DNA from 2 places in the Kribbella flavida DSM 17836 genome. Region 1 is predicted to be linked to the other one. Evidence: riboswitches for the same ligand, from Rfam matches in the RefSeq annotation. Region 1 holds a riboswitch; the other holds the start of a gene.
What was found. A riboswitch is a leader RNA that binds a small molecule or an ion and turns the genes downstream of it on or off. The one in region 1 is predicted to bind cobalamin.
Positions count from the first base shown of each region.

Region 2: another riboswitch for cobalamin. It lies ahead of KFLA_RS02980 (ABC transporter substrate-binding protein); the one in region 1 lies ahead of KFLA_RS39675 (VWA domain-containing protein).

Region 1 covers NC_013729.1:3,340,042-3,343,746, forward strand. The annotation lists gene KFLA_RS15470 (hypothetical protein) at 1-625, opposite strand, end outside; gene KFLA_RS38845 (RNA polymerase sigma factor) at 622-957, opposite strand; cobalamin riboswitch at 1,389-1,516, shown strand; gene KFLA_RS39675 (VWA domain-containing protein) at 1,684-3,705, shown strand, end outside.
Region 2 covers NC_013729.1:626,144-629,848, forward strand. The annotation lists gene KFLA_RS02975 (hypothetical protein) at 1-944, shown strand, start outside; cobalamin riboswitch at 995-1,186, shown strand; gene KFLA_RS02980 (ABC transporter substrate-binding protein) at 1,217-2,242, shown strand; gene KFLA_RS02985 (FecCD family ABC transporter permease) at 2,239-3,285, shown strand; gene KFLA_RS02990 (FecCD family ABC transporter permease) at 3,282-3,705, shown strand, end outside.

The DNA of each region.
Region 1 (3,705 bases):
ACGGTTCGTCGCGGCCGTTCAGGGCGCCCGTCGCGGCGTACTGCTCGCCCGGCGCAGCCGCTCGGTTGATCCCGAACCTGGCCGTGCCCCGGTAGTCCTTCGGGATGGTGAACTCCGGCACGCAGGGGTAGGTCGCCGCCTCGACACAGCCGGCCGGTACGGACTCGAAGCGGATGCGCTGGCGCGTGTTGCTGCCGCTGTACAGCTGGCCGTCCGCCTGACCGACCTGGGACGGCGACGCCGGGATCAGCACCAGTTCGATGTCGAGACCCTGCGCCTTGAACTCCTCGTTGTAGCGCCGGGAGTCCGCCACCGGGTCGAGGATCCGCACCTTCAGAAACTCGCCTTCGGTGCTGAACGACAACGCCGGCCCGAGGGCCTGCTCGCGGGTGCCGCCCGGCCAGCCACTCGTGCTGACGACTACTCCGCCGAGCAGACTGGCCGCCACCAGAACGGGCGCGAGCCGGCGTACCGGGTGCCGGCTCCGGCGTGCTGCGACGACGTCGACGGGACTGTCGAGAATGCCGGCCAGCAGCTCCGCGCGGCTGGCGGGCGTGACGTCGCCGAGGGCGTCGTCGGCGGCGGGGTCGAGACGGCGTACCAGGTCGAAGGTCTGGTGGGTCATCGGTTCACCTCGGTGGTCGAGTCGGACGGTGAGAGGGCGGCGATGAGGCGTTCCAGCCGTCGCCGGGCTCGGTGCAGGCGGACACCGGCCGCGTTGCGCGAACAGCCGAGTGTGGCGGCGAGTTGCGTGGTGTCGAGGCCTTCCCAGGCCACCAGGGACAGGAGTTCGCGGTCGGTGTCGGACAGTTGCTCGAAGGCGGCCGCGACGGGACCGAGCTCGGCGTCCAACCGCGGCGCCGGAGTCGAGGGCGAGAGGTGGCCGCGCAGTTTGTCGGCGAGGCTGGAGCGGCGGCTTTCCCCTCGCCGGTAGTTGGCCAGTACGCGACGAGCCACGCCGTACAGCCAGGGCAGGGTCTGCTCGTCGGCGGGTACGTCGTCCAGCCGTCGCCAGGCGGTGAGAAGGTTTCGGCGAGCAGGTCCGCGGCGTCGTCGCGGCTGGCGGTCCGGCGTACCAGGTAGCGCAGTACAGGGTCGTGGTTGACGGCGAAGAGGGCCTCGAAGCGGGCCCGGCGGGGATCGGGGCCGGTGTCGGTCACCGGGTGGGCCTCGTTCCCCGGCCCTCGCCGGGCCGTTGCGGTGGATGGCGTCATGCCCGGTCAATGTCCGGCAGTGGTGATTTCTTACAACCCGTCGGGGGCAGCCGCGGCCGACGCTGTTCGGCCGGGTCGCGGCCGGCCGGCGGTGCGTGGCACGGTCTCGATCCCAGTCTTCGGTGGGTCGTCGGGTGAGGTTGGTCTCCGGTCGGGGGTGCCGGCGGGGGAATGTGGAATGATCGCCCGGACGGTTGAAGAGGAACACCGGTGACGGCCTGGCGGCCGGAGTCCGGGGCGGTCCCGCCACTGTGACCGGAGCGATCCGGAAGCCAGGACATCTTCGTCCGTCCGCCAGGGAGCGCTCTCCGCGTTTCCGGGCGCACCGTTGCCGATGCGGGCGTGGACACCCGCAGGACGAAGGGATTCACCGCCGATGCGGCCTGCTCCGAACCAGCCCGGTGAAGCCGGACAACCTCTTCCCACCCCGCCGGCGTCGACGGGTTTCCCGTTCACCGCGGTGGTGGGGATGGAGGACCTCCAGCTCGCCCTCGTGCTCGCGGCGGTCTCACCCGCGATCGGCGGCGTGCTGATCCGCGGCGAGAAGGGCACCGCCAAGTCCACCGCCGTCCGGGCCCTCACCGAGATCCTCCCGCCGGTCGAGGTGATTCCCGGCTGCCGCTTCTCCTGCGCCCCTACCGCCCCCGACCCCATCTGCCCCGACGGCCCTCACCCGCCGTACACCCCGGCCGCCCCGGAAACCGCTCCCACCGGGTACGCCGGAGATCCCGCGACCACCTCGCCGGAGACCGCTCTCTCCGGCGCGCGTTCGGCGTCCGCCGGGGATGCCGCGGCCGGCTCCCGGGAGACCGCTCTCTCCGGCGCGCGTTCGGCGTCCGCCGGGGATGCCGCAGCCGGCTCCCGGGAGACCACTCTCTCCGCGGCGCAGCCGGCGTACGCTGACGACCTCGCGGCGGGCATGTCCGGAGACCGTTCCGCCGCGCCCACCGCGTTCTCGGCCTCGCGTTCCGCCGCGGGCGCAGGCTCTGGCGCGGTCTCCCGGCCGGCTCGGTTGGTGGAGCTGCCGGTCGGGGCTACCGAGGACCGGGTGCTCGGGTCGCTGCACCTGGAGCGGGCGCTGGCCGAGGGCGTGACGGCGTACGAGCCGGGGCTGCTGGCGGCGGCGCACCGCGGGATCCTGTACGTCGACGAGGTCAACCTCCTGCACGACCACCTGGTCGACGTGCTGCTCGACGCCGCCGCGATGAGCCGGGCGACGGTGGAACGCGACGGCGTCTCCATCACCCACCCCGCCCGCTTCGTGCTGGTCGGCACCATGAACCCGGAGGAGGGCGAGCTCCGCCCCCAGCTCCTGGACCGGTTCGGCCTGACCGTCGACGTCGTCGCCAGCCGCGACCCCGCCGTTCGTGTCGAGGTGATGCGTGCTCGCCTCACCTACGAGGCCGATCCTGCCGCCTTCGTCCGCCGGTACGACGCGGCGCAGCGCGAGCTGGCCGAGCGGATCGTCAAGGCGCAAAGCCTGCTGCCCGACGTGATCCTGACCGACCCGGCGCTGCGGCAGATCGCCGAGATCTGCGCGGCGTTCGACGTCGACGGGATGCGCGCCGACCTGGTCACCGCCCGGACGGCCGTGGCGCACGCGGCCTGGTCCGGGCGCACGGTCGTCGAGGTCGAGGACGTCCGCGCCGCGGCGAAGCTGGCCCTGCCGCACCGCACCCGGCGCAACCCGTTCGACGCCCCGGGACTGGATCAGGACCGCCTCGAGCAAGCGATCAGCGACAGCACCCCGCCGGACGACCCGGACGACGACCCCGACGGCGGCGCCCCTGGCCGTCCCGACGGTGGCCCGAACAGCGACGGCGATCCGAGCGGCGACGGCAGCCCGGACGACGCCCGTGACCCGGGGGCCCGCGATCCCGATGCTCGCGACTCCGACCTCACCGCGGACCGCGACGCCAATGGCTCCGCCCCAGGTGATCGCGCCCCGGACGGTGGCTTGAGCGATTCCCCGGCCGACGGCAACCCGCAGCGCGTCCGCGGCAACGGCTCGGCAGAGAACACCGGAGATCCGGAGAACGCGCTCTCCGGTGACGCTCCGACCGGCGACGTGGCGACCAGTTCCACGCCGTACAAGGCACGGTTGCTCAGCGTCCAGTCGGCCGGTCCGGGCGTCGCGGGTCGTCGCTCCCGGGCGATCACCGAGGTCGGCCGGGTGGTCGGCGACCGGGCGCGGGTCGGCCGCGAGTCCGGTCGCCCCCACCTCCTCGCCACGCTCCGCGCCGCGGCGCCGCACCAGCATTCCCGGGGCCGGTCCGGCCCGGGCCTCGCCGTCCATCCGACCGACGTCCGCCTGGGCGTCCGCGAGGGCCGCGAAGGCAATCTGGTGCTGTTCTGTGTCGACGCGTCCGGCTCGATGGGCACGAAGCGGCGGATGAGCGAGGTGAAGACCGCGATCGTGTCGTTGCTGCTCGACGCCTACCAGCGGCGCGACAAGGTCGGCCTGGTCACGTTCGCGCGCAGCCAGGCGACC
Region 2 (3,705 bases), 2.7 Mb from region 1:
TCGCCGTACTGGCCCTGGCCGGTTGCACCAGTGCGGGGGGTGAGAACTCGCCGGACGTTCCGCCGCTGGTGTCGGTGAGCACCACGCCGACCGAGACGCCGAGCGAGACTCCGTCCGCGACGCCCAGTGGCCCGGCCACGGCAAAGGTCGCGGACACGTTGTGCGTGCGGATGGACCAGGCGCTGGTACAGAGCACGCTCGCGGTGCCGGTGGTGACGATCCAGCCGAAGGCGGTGCCGGCGGAGATCGGGCTGCCCAGCTACGACCTCTGCGAGCTGGCGCTGAGCACGAGTCCGTCCGGGCCGGTCCTGCGGGTCGGGGTGTCCGTGCTGCCGGCGACCAAGGCCGATCTCAGCGCCGCGCAGAAGGCGTACGCCGCGACGAAGGGCGAGCCGGCCAAACCGATCGCCGTGGGTCAAGGCGGTTACGTGACCAGCCGGTTCGCGGTCTTCCTGTTCGACACCCGGCTGATCAAGGTCGCCGGGCCGGCCGCGACGCCGACGAAGTACGTGGCGCTGGCGCAGGAGGCGGCCCGGCAGGCTCCCGGGCTGACCGAGGCGGCGCCGCTGGTGACGCGGCCGGAGTGCGAGCGGGGGACGTCGGCGGCGGCGAAGGTGATGGGCGCCGAGGCGATGGCGCGCCGCGACGGGCAGACCGCCGCCGGGGATGTGGTGTGCGGCTGGATCACCGCGACGAGCGTGCTCTCCACGACCGCCCGCCGGGTGACGGACGCGGAGACGGCGATGACGCCGGTCCGCAAGGCGCCGACCTCGCAGTCGGTGCCGCTCGGCGACGAGGGCTACATCGACACTGCCACCGGCCGCGGCACCCTCCGCGTCGGCACCGACAAGATCGCCGACCTGGTCCCGCTGCCCGCCGGCAAGGCCAAGACCGACGACATGGTCGCCTTCGCCCTCGCCATCTCCCCGCTGTACACCCGCTGACGGCACCAGGGACGGCTGGACCTGGTGCTGCGACCGGGTCGCAAGGTGGGTTACCGTGTGGGCGCCGTGGTGCTCGGGAAGTCGGTTCAAAACCGGCGCGGCCCTCGCCACTGTGATCGGGATTGTCCACCGGGCGTTCACACCTCGTGAGACCACTGGCCCCACCCGGGGCCGGGAAGGTCAGCCCGTCGGACGCGGTACGTCCCGTCAGCCAGGAGACCGGCCACGGCGCGTCAGACCCGTCCACGAGGTGTTGGAGGAGCGGTCCAGCCATGGCCGTCGTACCCAAGGCAGTGCTTGCTGCCGTCCTGCTGTCCCTGATCGCCGCGTGCGGCGCCGCTGCCGAGGCCGGTCCGCGTGCAGCCTCGACTACGGTCAAGAACTGCGGTCTCGACATCGGCGTCGACGGTCCACCCGAGCGGGTGTTCGCGGCGTACCAGCCGGCCGTCGAGCTGGCGCACGCGCTCGGCATCTCCGACCGCCTGGTCGGTACGGCGTACCTGGACGCGCAGGTGCTGCCGCCGTACGCCGAGGCCCAGCGCGACCGCAAGTACTACAAGAACCTGCCCAGCCGCGAGGAACTGCTCAGCCTGAACCCGGACTTCGTGCTGTCCGGCTTCAACGACGTCTTCAGCTCCGCCGGCAGCGACTCCAGCTTCGGCACCCGGGGCAGCCTGGCGCAGCTCGGCGTGCAGACCTGGATCTTCAGCCCGCTCTGCCCGACCGCGGACGGCAAGGGCGACGAGGCGATCGACCCGTCGACGGTCTCGATGGACAACGTGTACGCCGACCTGCGCGACCTCGGCCGGCTGTTCGGGGTGAGCGACCGGGCCGAGCAGGTGATCGCCGACCAGCAGGCCCGGATCGCGGCCGTGCAGGCGAAGGTGCAGAACGCGCCCCGGCCGACGGTGGCGATCCTGCGGCCAGGTCTCGAAGGCGGCGGGATGACCGTCTCCGCGGGACCGGACTTCGGCAGTGTGCTGATCAGGCAGGCCGGCGGCGTGAACGCGTTCGCCGGGCTGACCTCGAAGCGCAACGTGAAGCTCAGCGTCGAGCAGTTCATTCGGACCGATCCCGACTACATCCTGGTCAGCGGCTGCTGCGACGCGTCGCTGACCGAAGCGCAGGTGCAGCCGGAGGTGCAGAAGATCCTCGGCAACCCGGCGCTGGCGAACCTGAAAGCCGTGCGGAACAAGCGCGTCGTGCCCTGGCTGTTCGCGCACCACTCGGCCGGCGTGCGGGGAGCGAGCTCGACCGAGCTGATCGCGAAGATCATCCATCCCGACCTGGTCAAGTGACAGCCGAGGCCGTCGTACCGCCTGCTGAGCGGCGTGGCCTTCTCCGGCAGGGGATGTCGAGGACCGGCGGGCTGGTGCTCGCGGTGGTCGTGCTGCTCGGCGTTGTGCTGCTGTCGTTGCTGGCGGGCAACCAGTGGTTCGGTCCGCGGGACGTCTACCTCGCCGCGGCCGACTTCACCGGGTCCGACACCGACCGGGTGATCCGCTACCTGCGGCTGCCGCGGACAGCGACCGGGCTGCTGGCGGGCGCTGCACTGGGACTGGCCGGGGCGTTGATGCAGGGCGTCACCCGCAACGTGCTCGCCGATCCCGGCATCCTCGGCGTGAACGCCGGCGCGGCGGCCGCTGTGGTCGCGGCGATCGGGGTGCTGGGGATCCAGAGCCTGACCGGGTACGTGTGGTTCGCGATGGGCGGGGCGCTGGTCGCCACGGTCGTGGTCTACCTGGTCGGCGCGATCGGCCGCGGCGGCGCGACGCCGGTCAAGCTCGCGCTCGCCGGCGCGGCCCTGTCGGCCATGCTCGGCTCGGTCACCTCGGCCGCCACCCTGCTGGACCTGTCCACCCTCAACGAGTTCCGCTTCTGGGTCGTCGGCTCCCTCACCCTGGCCAACGGCGAGATCGTGACCCAGGCAGTCCCTTTCATTGCCGTGGGCATCTTTCTCGCACTCGTCCTGGGTCGATCCCTGAATCAGCTGGCCTTGGGCGACGACCTGGCGGTCACCCTGGGCACCCGGGTCGCCGTCCTCCGCGTCCTGGCCGGCGCGGCGATCGTGCTGCTGGCCGGTACGGCGACCGCCCTGGCCGGACCGATCGGCTTCGTCGGCCTGGCCGTTCCGCACGCCGCCCGGGCGCTGGTCGGCGCCGACTACCGCTGGATCCTGCCCTTCTCGCTCGTCCTGGCTCCGACTCTTGTCCTGCTGGCCGACGTCCTGGGCCGTCTGGTGGCCCGCCCGGACGAACTGCAGGCCGGCATCATCACCGCGCTCGTCGGAGCTCCACTCTTCATCATGCTCGTCCGCCGCCGAACCTTGGCGGACCTGTGAGCCGGTCCCCGCGCAGAGACCGTACGGCGGCGCACGCGGTGCGGATCGCCGGGCTCTCGGCGCGGCTCGACCTGCGCGCGGTCGGCGTGACGGTGGTGGCGCTGGTGCTCGCGGTGGCCGTGGGGGCGTTCTCGCTGACCGTGGGCGACTTCGAGATCCCGTTCGGGCAGGTGCTGCGAACGCTGGCGGGGCAGGAGTCGTTGATCCTGACCGACGTGGTGGTCGACAACCGGTTGCCCCGCGTCCTGGTCGGACTCGGGGTCGGAGCGGCGTTCGCGATCTCGGGGGCGATCTTCCAGCGGCTGGCGCGGAACCCGTTGGTCAGCCCGGACCTGATCGGCATCAACGCCGGCGCCGCGCTGGCTGCGGTCGTCCTGATCACCGTGGCCGGTGCGGGCAGCGGCTGGCTGCCGGCCGGTG